Regions from separate parts of the Desulfosporosinus youngiae DSM 17734 genome, predicted to be linked through region 3. Evidence: riboswitches for the same ligand, from Rfam matches in the RefSeq annotation. Region 3 holds a riboswitch; each other region holds the start of a gene.

Region 1 (4,162 bases), 1.4 Mb from region 3:
TGCTTTAACACTGCCTGGCATATTAATAATCAGGGTTCGCTTTCTAAGAACTGCAATTGCTCTGCTTAACATTGCCTTTGGAGTCACTTTAAGACTCTCCATCCGCATGACTTCGGCAATACCCGGGACCATTCGATCTGCGACAGCCAGAGTCGCCTCTGGTGTGACATCCCGCATTGAAAACCCCGTACCCCCGGTCGTTAAGATCAAATCCAGGCCAAGTTCATCTGCCCAATGGCGCATGGTTTTCTCCAGCAACACCTGGTCATCAGGAAGCACTACATACTCCACAACCTCTCCATCGATTTCCTGAACAAGCTTAGCAAGGGCAGGTCCGGAAAGGTCTTCCCTTTCCCCACGTGACCCCTTGTCACTAGCCGTTATAACTCCCACGCGAAGCATCAATTGATCACCTCAATGCTATCTCCGACTCGAACAACTCCGCCCTCCAATAACCGAATAAAAATTCCTTCTTTCGGCATCACACAATCTCCAGCTTGATGGTAGATGGCGCATTTTGTGTGGCATTCCTTACCAATTTGTGTTACCTCTCCAATGCTTGTATCTCCAATTTTTATTTTTGTTCCAATCGGCAGAGTAAATAATTCAATACCTTCTGTTGTTAAATTCTCTGCGAAATCCCCTGGGCCTACCTTCAACCCTTTATCTTGCATGGACTTAATACTCTCCATCGCCAGTAAACTGACCATCCGGTGCCAGTCTCCGCCATGAGCATCGCCTTCAAGCCCAAAGCCCACTTTTAAGATGCCTTCACCCACATTCTTTTTGCGCATCCCTTTTCGTTCACTTGTACAAACAGCTACTATTTTTCCCATAATAATATGCCTCTCCTTCATGCTCAATTATTAGTCCATACGGCAGTTAGTCAAACTTATGCAAGACTTAGTGCCACTTACTTTCTGCTTATAATGTTTAGTGGCAGTTAGTCTCGTATATAGGAGACTACATTTCTGAAGCCCCGCTTCAGAAATGTCTAGTCGAACTTATGCAGGGACTTACTGCCACTTACTTTCCGCCTAAAATGTTTAGTGGCAGTTAGTCCCGTACAAAATGCCCGCTTTTTCCCCCCAGCTTTTCTGCCAGAAAAATTCCCTGGATCGTCATCGTCTTATCGATTGCTTTGCACATGTCATAAATGGTCAAGGCAGCAATACTAACTGCTGTTAATGCTTCCATTTCCACACCGGTTTTTCCGTGGACTTTCACGCTAGCTTCGATATCTATCTCACCAGGTTCCACCAGTTTAAAACTTAATTTAGCACCGGTAATCGCTAAGGGATGGCACATTGGAATCAGTTGTGAGGTCTGCTTTGCCGCCATAATCCCCGCAACTTGGGCCACTGCTAAGACGTCTCCTTTAGCAATCTGCCCTGAGCGAATTCTTTCCAGGGTTTCTGGTTTCATCAGTATCTTACCTTGGGCAACAGCAACCCTAGCAGTTTCTGCCTTGTCACTGACATCCACCATCCGTGCGCGTCCTTCTTCATCAAAATGTGTTAATTCCATTGCTTACCCTCCGATCTGAGACATTACACGTGTATCTTGCCAAGCTTCATTGTTCATATGATGTTCTGCTGGTTTATGCCAAACCGCCTGTGCAAATACCTTCAGAATATCCTGATCCGAACTGCCCGAACGCAGGACCTCTCTTAAATCAACTTCATGTTTACTATGCAAACACGGTCTTAATTTACCGTCTGCCGTCAAACGCACACGATTGCACGTGCTGCAAAAATGACGACTCAGGGCGCTGATAAAGCCGATACTTCCTTTATAACCGCTTGGCTGAAAATATTCAGCAGGGCCTCCGCCGGCAATCACTTTAGTTGGAGCATCTTCATTGAGCCCTAGTAGTTCTTTCATTTCTTTAATTGAGACAAAATCACTCCGATGCTCCGAGCTGACACCAATCGGCATGAGTTCAATAAATCGAACATGAAGCGGATATTGTTTAGCCAGCTTTAGAAAGCTGGGCAGTTCTTCCGTATTAAATCCGCGCACAACGACAACATTAACTTTGACCGGATTAAGGCCGGCCTCCAGCGAACGAAAGATTCCCTGAATCACTTTTGAGACATCCCCTCCGCGAGTATTCTCAAAAAAGCGGGTTTTATCCATCGTATCCAAGCTAATATTAACTCGGTGAACTCCTGCAGCCTTTAAATCAAAAGCCATTTCCGGAAGTAATAATCCGTTCGTTGTGAGCATGAGATCTTCAACTCCAGGAAGTTGAGCCCCCTCGCGCAGGAATTCCAAAATGTCCTTGCGCACAAGAGGTTCTCCGCCTGTAATACGAAATCTCCGAAAACCTAATTGCGTGCTTATCCTCATCAATCTAAGTATTTCTTCGAAAGTAAGAATCAAATCATGCGGCATCCATTGTATCCCTTCTTCAGGCATACAATATTTGCAACGCAGATTACAACGATCCGTCACTGAAATTCTGAGATAATCAATTCGCCTAAGAAATTGATCTTGCATTATGTCTCCTCTTTCTGGATTAGATTTTAAAACAAAAAACCCCACGGTCTGTAAACAACCGGGGGAATATAATCCACCTGTCAACAGACTCCTTTCCAGCAGGAGATATCACAGTTTCCCATAATACCCGAGTGCCTAAGACACTAGTCTGGTCACCATAGCATTGCTTTAGGCAATCCAGCTTCGGAGCGAAACGATTCAATTTAACCTTCACTTTAACCTTTAAGAAATAATTCGTGATAAAGTCGAAAATTCCTTTTATTAATATATTACATTTTGTCTTTTTAATAGAAACTGATTCAGATTCTTGAAAAATTAGTGTACACTATAAAAAAAAGGTCCAAGGAGGTTAAAATGCCAAACGAAACGGTTACCCTTTCCATTCTTAAAGCCGATGGAGCATTAATAGAAGGAAGAGAAGATACAGTTGTCCGAGAGGTTCCATTAACTATTCACTATAATCGAGATGAGATCGCCACCCTATTGTGTTCACCTTCCCAGACTGTGGAACTTACTCTTGGGTTTTTATTCAACGAAGGGTTCATCCGGGTTCCTGAGGACGTGTACGAAATTCGCCAAGATTCTTCAGACCACATGGTTTGGGTTGAGGGTAAACCTTGTGTTTTACAGAAAGAACTTATGAGCAAACGATTTGTATCTGCCTGCTGCGGTAAAAGCAGAGCTTCGTTTTGTTTTGCCAATGATGCACTTATGGTTAAACCTCTTGTCTCAACTTATAGCATCCCACTTCAGGAAGCTTATAATTATGCTAAATTTTTACAATCCTATCTTCCTCTCTTTCAGGAGACGGGTGGGGTACACAGCGGCGGAGTTGGCAATAAAGGCGATATACTCCTAACCAGCTATGATATTGGCAGGCACAATGTCTTTGATAAGCTCAGCGGTGAAGCCTTTCGCACTAAGTTGAGCCTTGAAAACCATGTTATCTTCTTTAGCGGCAGAGTTTCCTCCGAAATCCTGCTTAAGGTTGCCAAAATGAATGTTCCCATCCTCATTGCCCGTGGCGCGCCGACAGATATGGCCCTTTCTCAAGCAACTGCTTTGAACATTACGATTGTGGGGTTTGCAAGGGAACAACGCTTAAATATTTACACCTGCCCGGAACGAATTATTTTCTGAACATTAAAAATAAGATTTTAGCTCAGTTTTCGAAGAGTAGATTTATCATTTATGGATAGCTGCCCAGTCTTCGGGTGTATTCACGTTGCAAAAGACGTTTATCGAATCCGAAACCCCCTCCAGTTCCTGTTCTTCCACATACTTCACGGAACAGGCAGGATAGAGATCTATGATCTTGAGGCACCCTGCCTCAAGATTCTTTTTTATTATGGGAAGGCAACAGCGATGATAATAGGCGTGTAACGGATGGAGGCCTGACTTAAGCTTTGGAACGACAACATCATAGTCTGAAATCCATTTTGCCAAGCTGCGGATAATGTCTGCTTTTAAAAATGGCATATCACAGGCGACAAAAAAAACCTCATCATATGCGGCCGCTGTTAAACCCTGATATAGCCCTTCCAGCGGGCCTCGGCCGAGAACTTCATCCTGAATAATAGGTACCCCAAAGTGGGCAAAACGTTCTGGAGTGTTGCTGCTAATGATTACTTCCGAAAATACGTTTCGCAAAACCTCTAAA
Region 2 (4,162 bases), 760 kb from region 3:
GCAGGCACAAAATGTCATGACTGGCCAACGTAAAGGAAATATCCTTCAAAATCATCCTGTCCGGGTGATAATAAAAACTTAGCCCTTTCACCGTTAACACTACGACCACCCTTTCCTGACTCTGGACAGCAATAGCACGAAGACTGGAGTGCCAACCAAAGCAGTGAGCACGCCAAGCGGCAGTTCAACCCCTTCGATCCCCCGAATAACATTGTCGATTATCAGCAAAAATGTTCCGCCAATGAAAAACGAAGTAACCGCCAGCTTAGAAAAACTTGCTCCGGTAAGCATTCGGGCAATATGCGGCACGACCATGCCAACCCAGCCGACAATCCCGCAAATACTGACTGCCGAGACCGTCATCAGCGTCGAACTGATAACAACTACCAGCTTCACCAAAGGAACATTGACTCCCATCGTGCGCGCCTCATCTTCTCCCGCCGCCAACACATTGATCTGACTGCGAAAAATATAGATCATGAAAAGGGATAGGGCCAGAGTCGGCAGCATGACTAAGACATCCTCGTTTTTGCCCTTGCCCAAACTGCCCATCAGCCAATAAGTAATGGTCGGCAGCGCGTTATCTGTATCGGCCAGGGTTTTTACAATGGAGAGCAACGACTGAAACAAGCTCGAAACAACAATCCCCGCCAAAATGAGCACGGTAATTGTATTCCCTCCAAATACATAAGCAATCGTATAGGCGGCCGCTACGGCGATAATCCCAAAAAGAAAAGCCAGCAGCTGGATCTGCCACCAAGAGGCATTGTTGATCATGGCCAGCGCCGCACCAAAGGCTGCTCCTGCCGAAACCCCTAAAATATCGGGAGATACCATCGGATTTTTAAACAGCGTCTGATATGAAGCTCCGGCAACCGAGAGAGCTCCCCCGACTAAAATTCCAAGCACAATCCTGGGCAGACGCACCTGCATAACAACCGTATCGAGGGTAGTGTCCCAGTACTGCGGTATATCGGCGAATTTAGAAAGGATGATGTGCAAAACCGTTAGGGGGGATATTGCAAATCGTCCAACCAAAAACGATCCAAAAAACAACGCTATGGTAAAGCAGACCAGCGCAATTATTTTCAATCTAAAGTAGTCATTGCTCTTAAGTCTCAAGGGTGAACTTCTCCTTCATCTTATCTATCCATTTACACATCTATTTGCACCCTCTCCATCTTTTGGCCCAGGTGCAGCTTAGATACACCATACGTGCCAGGTAGATCAGCTCTGCTGAACAGCTTAATTCCCGCCTCATTAAAAAACCGGCCGAAGGTTTCCACATGACAGATGGGATGCCCTAAGCTGTGTATGGCCTTGTCCAGTTCATTGATTCCGTCGGCTTCAGCTTCGCAGCCCGGACCACAGAACCAATGATTGGAAACCAACAGTCCGCCTGGCTTTAAAAGATTGGACATTTTCAAGAACATGGGCGATAGTTGCTGGCGATAAGCATAGAGTTTGTGGGCCATAAGAATCACATCGAAATCAGGCTCCGGATTGATTTCCAGAAGATCATCAACCTCATGGACCTTAACTCTGTCTGCTAAACCCTGATCCTCAATCAGCCTGGCAGTATGGGCGACCCGAAGCGGTTCCTCAATAATCAAGCCCTCTAAATTGATATTTTCCTGGCACAGGGCAAGAGTGAATAGTCCAAAGGAGCCGCCTATATCTAAGATCCTTTGGCTTTGTCGGAACCCGGGCCAGTTTACTACGTGACGCGTAAGAGCCTGAAGTTCCCCTGTTAACGGACGTTTGGCCATGGCCTGAATATATTCGGGAAAAACATTATCGTAACGCAATTCCAGCACCGGGTTTTTAGAACGAAAGAGGGGTAGCAAGTCTTTCCAATCAAAGCCGGCGGTTAAACTTAACCACTGGTATGTCTCTTTATCACGGGTCAGCAGGGTGCTTGTAATACCGGAATTCCTGTATTGATTGCCTGATTGCACGAGAAAGCCCATTTCAATAAGTGACTGTAAAAATCCCTTCATGAAAAGGCCATGCAATTTGACCCCCTGAGATATTTCCTCTCTCGTACTCCCCCCTATTTTCTCAAGCCAGTCAAACAATCTTGAATCGATGGCCGTTTTTAATATCTGGAACGATTTATAGGCCTTGATATAATTTTCAATGACCTCCAGTCCCTCGGGGATTTGCGTATCTGCCAACTTATCAACTGCCATCCTTAAACCCTCTTTCACCACATAAAACTTATTTTCGATTACCGCTCAACGGGTACAAAATGGCCCCACTCAAAGAAAGTGGAGCCACGCCAAATAAAACCTTACCAGGCCTGCCACCTCCTTTTCAAATGTGAAGGCATACCCGTTTCCGGTTACGCCCTGAGGGCTTAAAGCCCTGGCCGGCAACCATAGATTTCTCGTTAGGTTGATCAGGCTCGGAGATATGATTGATTAAGTTTTTAAATATAATAGGTTCGGCGTGTGTACTAGCTAACGTAAACTAACTAGACATAACAAAACCAAACTTCATTGCCATTATACAATATGTTATAATAAATAGGCAATATAAGATTAATTATTATAATATTCATAAATAATTTCTGGAGGTTCGCTATGGCTAATGATGTTTCCTATACGCCTGAAGAAGTCGCAGAAATCCTTAGGATTTCCAAGTTCACAGTGTATGAGCTCATAAAGCGGGGTGAGCTCATGGCTTACCATGTTGGTCGCAAGGTTCGTATAGAGAGTGCTGATATTGAGAGCTACAAACGAAAATCCAAAGGGCTCGCCCCCTTAGATTCCCCCGCAACAACCCCATCCCCCTCCTTTGCACCAACCCAGGGATTCAGCCACAATCCTTCTTCGGATGAAGGCTTAGTCATCTGTGGGCAAGATATCCTCTTGGACATTCTGACCCGCTATCTGGAAAGACAATTTCCGCAAGTTCATTTCCTGCGCCGCTATATCGGCAGCATCGATGGGCTGATGGCCCTATACCGCGGCCATGCCAATGCAGTTACTGCACACCTATGGGACAGCGATACCAACGACTATAACCTTCCCTATGTGCGCAGACTGTTGCCAGGTCACCCAACCTATATCATAAATTTGGTTTATCGAATGGAAGGTTTTTATGTTGCCAAAGGTAACCCCAAAAATGTAACCACCTGGAGTGACCTGACTAAACCAAAGGTTCGTTTTATTAACCGCGAAAGAGGGTCCGGGGCAAGAGTGCTGTTAGATGAACAGCTAAGGATTCTAGGGATTCGCAGTCGGGATATTGTTGGTTATGGAGAGGAAGAAATGACCCACCTTGCCGTAGCGAGTAAAGTCGCCCGCGGTGAAGCAGACGTTGGTTTAGGAATTGAAAAGGTTGCCATGCAATTTGTCAATCTTGATTTTATCCCGCTGCATAAAGAACGCTATGATCTGGTAATTCGCCAGGAAGATCTGGAGCGGACACATTTCCAGGCTTTAATGAGTATCTTAAAATCCCCCTCTTTTCGCAATGAGGTGATAGGAATTGGGGGGTATGACATATCTAGTATGGGAGAGATCATGGCCGAAATCTAGGAACGCCTTAAAAAAGGCAGCGAAGTCAGTTTAATCAAACTGGCTCCGTTGCCTTTTCTTGCACTATCAGACCCACATGCCGCTTTGCGGCACCACTGATGAGTGAAAATAGGTCCTTTGGGTCGGGCAGCTTCTCCCACATCCGTTAACTCAGCACTCCGAGGCTCGCCCACTCACCGGCGCGGGAGTTACCTTCAGCGGATAAGTATTCTTTGGAGATAGCCGCTTCGGCGAAACTGTATCCTACGCCGGTAGGGATTCCTTAAGGGATCACGGCTTCGGCGATACTCTCCGCTGGAGACTATCGTACCGGACATTTTCGTGCCAAACCTCAGGGCAGTACCTGATGTGAACCTGTGGCTGGGTGTATCCTTAAATACAACAACACTTATTTGCTTAATCTGTCGGCATGAGATTTTCCAGATTAAGCGGGACCATCGACTCGTCTCCCCGACGAAGACTGGTAAATCCGGCCTCAAAGAGCATTTTTCGGCATTCTGCCATGGAAGCTCCCCTGCCTTTAGAGGTTTCGAGGTTATTATCCCGGGGGTTGGCCCCGCTTTCAGCGGTTAGAACATTAGCTCCTGCTAATAACCCCGCTTGGTTAGGCTCATGTA
Region 3 (4,162 bases):
TTATTCAGGAAAGTATATCGAGTAAGGCTGGAATCCCTACTACAGAAGAGTTTATAAAATCATTAGCCCATAAAATAAAAAGATAGGTATTATGAAGACCTGGCATACTGGTGATGAGATGGCATTGGAAGAGTGGGCCGGCTCGGGCAATGCAGAGTTCGGTGCTCAGGAATTCCCATCCTGGAGTGCCGAATCCTTTTCAGAGAAGGTTTTGGTCCGCGGCCGTGACATACGTTTAGCTTTTGCGGGGAGCCTAGCCCGGCCTGTCCGAGATTTGTACGCGCGTATGATTCTCGGATAAGCAGGATAGAGGGACTTCTCGCCTTCGCCGGATACCGGAGCGTACGCTGCATTTAGGAAAGTTCAAATTGAAGAGCTGCCAAAAGGGGGAGCAATGAATCGGCGGCCGCCCGACTTAAGCTGCTTACTTGACATCATGTGTCGCTAAAATTACTATATACAATATGAAAAATCAGGAAGAGAGGAATATGCTAAGATTCAAACTTCTGCTTAAACTTGTGCAGGCAGAATTAAAATCCAATTATACGGAGGTACTGAAAATTGCTAATCCAAAATGGAACCATTATTACAGACAAATCTTCAATAAAAGCTGATTTGCGAATTAAGGACGGCATTATTACAGAAATAGCAGCCAATCTTATACCGGAAAGCAACGAGGAAATTGTTAACGCCGGGGGCATGCTGGTCATGCCCGGCGGAATTGATGTGCACACGCACATGGATTTAGATGTGGGAATCGCACGGGCTACCGATGATTTTTATACCGGAACAGTGGCGGCCGCATGCGGCGGCACCACAACCATTGTTGACCACTTGGCCTTTGGCCCTGAAGGCTGCAGTATCCGGCATCAATTGGACCATTATCACACCCTTGCCGAAGGTAAAGCGGTCATTGACTATTCATTCCATGGGGTCATTGGACATGTGGATGACGCTATTTTGAAGGAAGTAGAGGAGCTTGTTGGCGAAGGGATTACCAGCCACAAGTTTTACCTTACCTACGGGCAGAAACTAACGGACCGGGAATTTTTCCTGCTCATGAGAAAAGCAAAAGAATTGGGAATTATGCTGACGGTTCATCCTGAAAACCATGATATGGTGGGTTGTCTGAAAGAGTTATTAATCGAACAGGGAAAAACTTCACCAATCTACCATGCGGTAAGCCATCCGGTAGAAAGTGAGGCGGAAGCAATAAACCGTCTGATTCTTTTTGCTCATGTGGCGGACGACGCGCCGCTGTACATTGTACATTTGTCTTGTGAAATGGGCTTGGATTATATCCGTCAGGCACGGCAGAGGGGGCAGAAAAACCTTTTTGCCGAAACCTGCCCTCAATATCTAGTCTTAGATGAAAGCCGCTACCGCGAACCCGGCGATGCCGGTCTGAAATATATTATGAGTCCCCCGCTCCGCACGACGAAGGACAACCAGGCTCTGTGGCTGGGTCTGCAGGATGGCAGCATTCAAACCGTTGCAACGGACCACTGCCCATTTTTCCTGAAAGGTGAAAAACAATTAGGAAAGGACAATTTTGCCAAGACACCTAACGGGGCACCTGGAGTCGAGCCGCGCATGGCACTTTTGTTCTCGGAAGGTGTGTCGGCGGGAAGAATTGATGCGCAGCGCTATGTAGAGATCACGTCAACAAATCCGGCGAAATTATTCGGGTTATATCCCCGTAAAGGAACCTTGGAAAAAGGCAGTGACGGCGATATTTTGATTGTTGATCCCTCAGTCGAACTGACTCTTACCCACGGCATGCTGCATGAAAATGTTGATTATACCCCTTATGAGGGTATCTCTCTACGAGGCTATCCATATATGACAATATCCCGTGGAAAAATCGTCGCCAAGGAAGGATGCTTTTTAGGGGAAAAAGGATCGGGAAAATTCATCAAACGAAACCTGCCTATACTCAGAAATATAAGATAGACATTCAATTAGCCCAACTTCCTAAAGAATGCAGGTATATATGTGACGTTATGCTGGCTAACTGTAAGGCACAATCCGGATATTTACAAATCCATCGCGTTGTTAGGAAAAAATTAAAAGTGTTTTTGTTCCTGTTGTGTTTTGTTAGTTTACGTTATAGAATGGTGCAAAAGTTTATGATATAGTATTTATATAGGTCTATGTTTCATGATGTTTATAAGTCTATGTTACGATGTTTATAAGTCTATGTTACATAGTAGTTACAAACAACATAGTTACTCCAAGCCGGGATGGTCCTAAAGGTTTCGCCCATGGACACCGGCCAGAACAGATAATGTTCTCAGGGTATGTTTGGAAACGAATATGCCTTCCGACTTTGAAAAGGAGTGAACGTGGGGGTTTATTTCGTATGAAAAAAAACTTCACTGCTTTTCAGTGAAGTTTTTTTTATTTTTATTATCACTTTGCGTCAGAAAGGAGTTTTAGGTTCTTCATGGAAAAAAGTGTAATCATACCACCCAAACCCTGCACAGAGGTATGCAACGACTGCTCCTGTCATTGCGTAAAAAAGATCGTTCCTGTGCCTACGGTAGACGAAGCACTGGAACTTTGGCTGGGGAAAATACCCCTGCGCGGAGAGAAGGCGGAGTGCATCCCTCTGGCGCAGGGATTGGGCCGGGTGCTGGCCGAAGATGTTTTCGCCAAAGTGGGTGTACCAGTGGCCACTTGCGCCGCGCATGATGGTATTGCGATCCATTTTGAAAAGAGCAAAGCTGCCTTTGAGACGGGAAGGCGAATTTTACAGCCCGGGGATTTTCACCACTGCCCCATGGGGTCCGCCCTACCGGAGGAATTTGACTCTATTGTCCATGGAGAGCAGTGCAAAATCAACTCCGACGGAACGGCCACCTTGCTGGAACTTCCGGTGCAGTATCAAAGTGTCAAAATCAAGGGTACCTATGTGGGGCAGGGGGAACAACTGGCCGGTGCCGGCGAAAAGCTGTCCCCCTCTCATCTGGCCCTCATGCAGTACACCGGCCACACCTTGGTTTCCGTGAAATGCCGGCCTAAAATTTCCATTATTCCCATAGGGGATGATCTGGTGCCGCCGGGCACCGTACCTGCGGCGGGTCAGTGCATTGAGAGTGACAGCGTCTATATCCAAGCCATCGCTGCCCAGTGCGGCGTCCAAAGCACGGTTTTCCCCATTGTGGCCGATGGGGGAGAAGCTATCGAGGCGGCCATTCAAAAGGCGCTGCCGGGCTGCGACATTTTAGTGGTAATCGGGGGCGTTGGTAAAGGGGAAGCCAACTACGAAGACTACACTCTTGAGGCCGTACGGAAAATGGGACAAATTGCCTGTCATGGGGTGCAGCTTAGTCCCGGCGGCAAAAATCTGCTCTTGGCACAAATTGAGGGGAAACCGCTGCTGGGCATTCCCGGCCCGCCTCACGCTGCTATCATTATGACGGAATATTTCCTGCCGCCGGTTATTGAATGGTACATGGGCTGCCTTTTGTATGAACGGCCGGTGATAGAGGCGGTTTTGGAGGATGATTTTCCCCCGCGGGGCGGCGGGTCCAGTATTTGGGAGCCGCGCGTTCATGTGCGCGGGACCCCTGGCGGATACAGCGCAGGGCTGGTAGGACGTATGGACGAGACGGTTGAAAACTTTATCGGGGCCAATGCCTCGGTCTCCGTTACAGGCGATCTGGATCAGTACCGGAAAGGCAGGAGGATCAAAGCTAAATTGCTTGTCAATGAGCGGACGATTCCTTCTAATACTTAGTGATTTGCCGCCGAAAACGATTTTTTCCCAAAATTGCCGATCCTCTGGAAAAGGTAAGAAATAATGATGAGATCGTTACTGACGAAATATTAAATAGGATTACGAGTTTGAAGGAGAAGTTAGATTGATAGGTAAGCGTGTGGAGCCCAAAAAGCAGGCCAAGCAGCCGCTGATTTTGCTGGGTATGGGCGTCGTCTTGTTCCTTATTATTGTGTTTTCCTTTACTTTAGGCCGGTATACCTTGAGCCTCCAAGAAGTCATCACCACCTTTTTTTCTCCCATTACCGGGTCGACGGTGGATGTGACCTTAAAAAATGTGGTTTTTCAGGCGCGGCTGCCGCGTATTCTGGTAGCGGTGCTGATCGGCAGCGGGCTGTCTGTAGCCGGCGCTGCCTATCAGGGTATTTTCCGCAACCCCAT

What was found. A riboswitch is a leader RNA that binds a small molecule or an ion and turns the genes downstream of it on or off. The one in region 3 is predicted to bind molybdenum cofactor.
Region 1: another riboswitch for molybdenum cofactor. It lies ahead of moaA (GTP 3',8-cyclase MoaA); the one in region 3 lies ahead of DESYODRAFT_RS09310 (molybdopterin molybdotransferase MoeA).
Region 2: another riboswitch for molybdenum cofactor. It lies ahead of DESYODRAFT_RS12680 (class I SAM-dependent methyltransferase); the one in region 3 lies ahead of DESYODRAFT_RS09310 (molybdopterin molybdotransferase MoeA).

Annotation. Positions count from the first base shown of each region.
Region 1 is NZ_CM001441.1:612,607-616,768, reverse strand. It holds gene DESYODRAFT_RS02955 (MogA/MoaB family molybdenum cofactor biosynthesis protein) at 1-402, opposite strand, end outside; gene DESYODRAFT_RS02950 (MOSC domain-containing protein) at 402-836, opposite strand; gene moaC (cyclic pyranopterin monophosphate synthase MoaC) at 1,057-1,527, opposite strand; gene moaA (GTP 3',8-cyclase MoaA) at 1,531-2,502, opposite strand; molybdenum cofactor riboswitch at 2,575-2,703, opposite strand; gene fdhD (formate dehydrogenase accessory sulfurtransferase FdhD) at 2,857-3,642, shown strand; gene mobA (molybdenum cofactor guanylyltransferase) at 3,688-4,162, opposite strand, start outside.
Region 2 is NZ_CM001441.1:2,750,210-2,754,371, reverse strand. It holds gene DESYODRAFT_RS12690 (ABC transporter ATP-binding protein) at 1-100, opposite strand, end outside; gene DESYODRAFT_RS12685 (FecCD family ABC transporter permease) at 100-1,122, opposite strand; gene DESYODRAFT_RS12680 (class I SAM-dependent methyltransferase) at 1,155-2,192, opposite strand; molybdenum cofactor riboswitch at 2,296-2,425, opposite strand; gene DESYODRAFT_RS12675 (helix-turn-helix transcriptional regulator) at 2,586-3,545, shown strand; gene DESYODRAFT_RS12670 (hypothetical protein) at 3,942-4,162, opposite strand, start outside.
Region 3 is NZ_CM001441.1:1,990,269-1,994,430, forward strand. It holds gene DESYODRAFT_RS09295 (sporulation initiation factor Spo0A C-terminal domain-containing protein) at 1-86, shown strand, start outside; gene DESYODRAFT_RS09300 (hypothetical protein) at 92-301, shown strand; gene hydA (dihydropyrimidinase) at 562-1,953, shown strand; molybdenum cofactor riboswitch at 2,220-2,356, shown strand; gene DESYODRAFT_RS09310 (molybdopterin molybdotransferase MoeA) at 2,447-3,742, shown strand; gene DESYODRAFT_RS09315 (FecCD family ABC transporter permease) at 3,867-4,162, shown strand, end outside.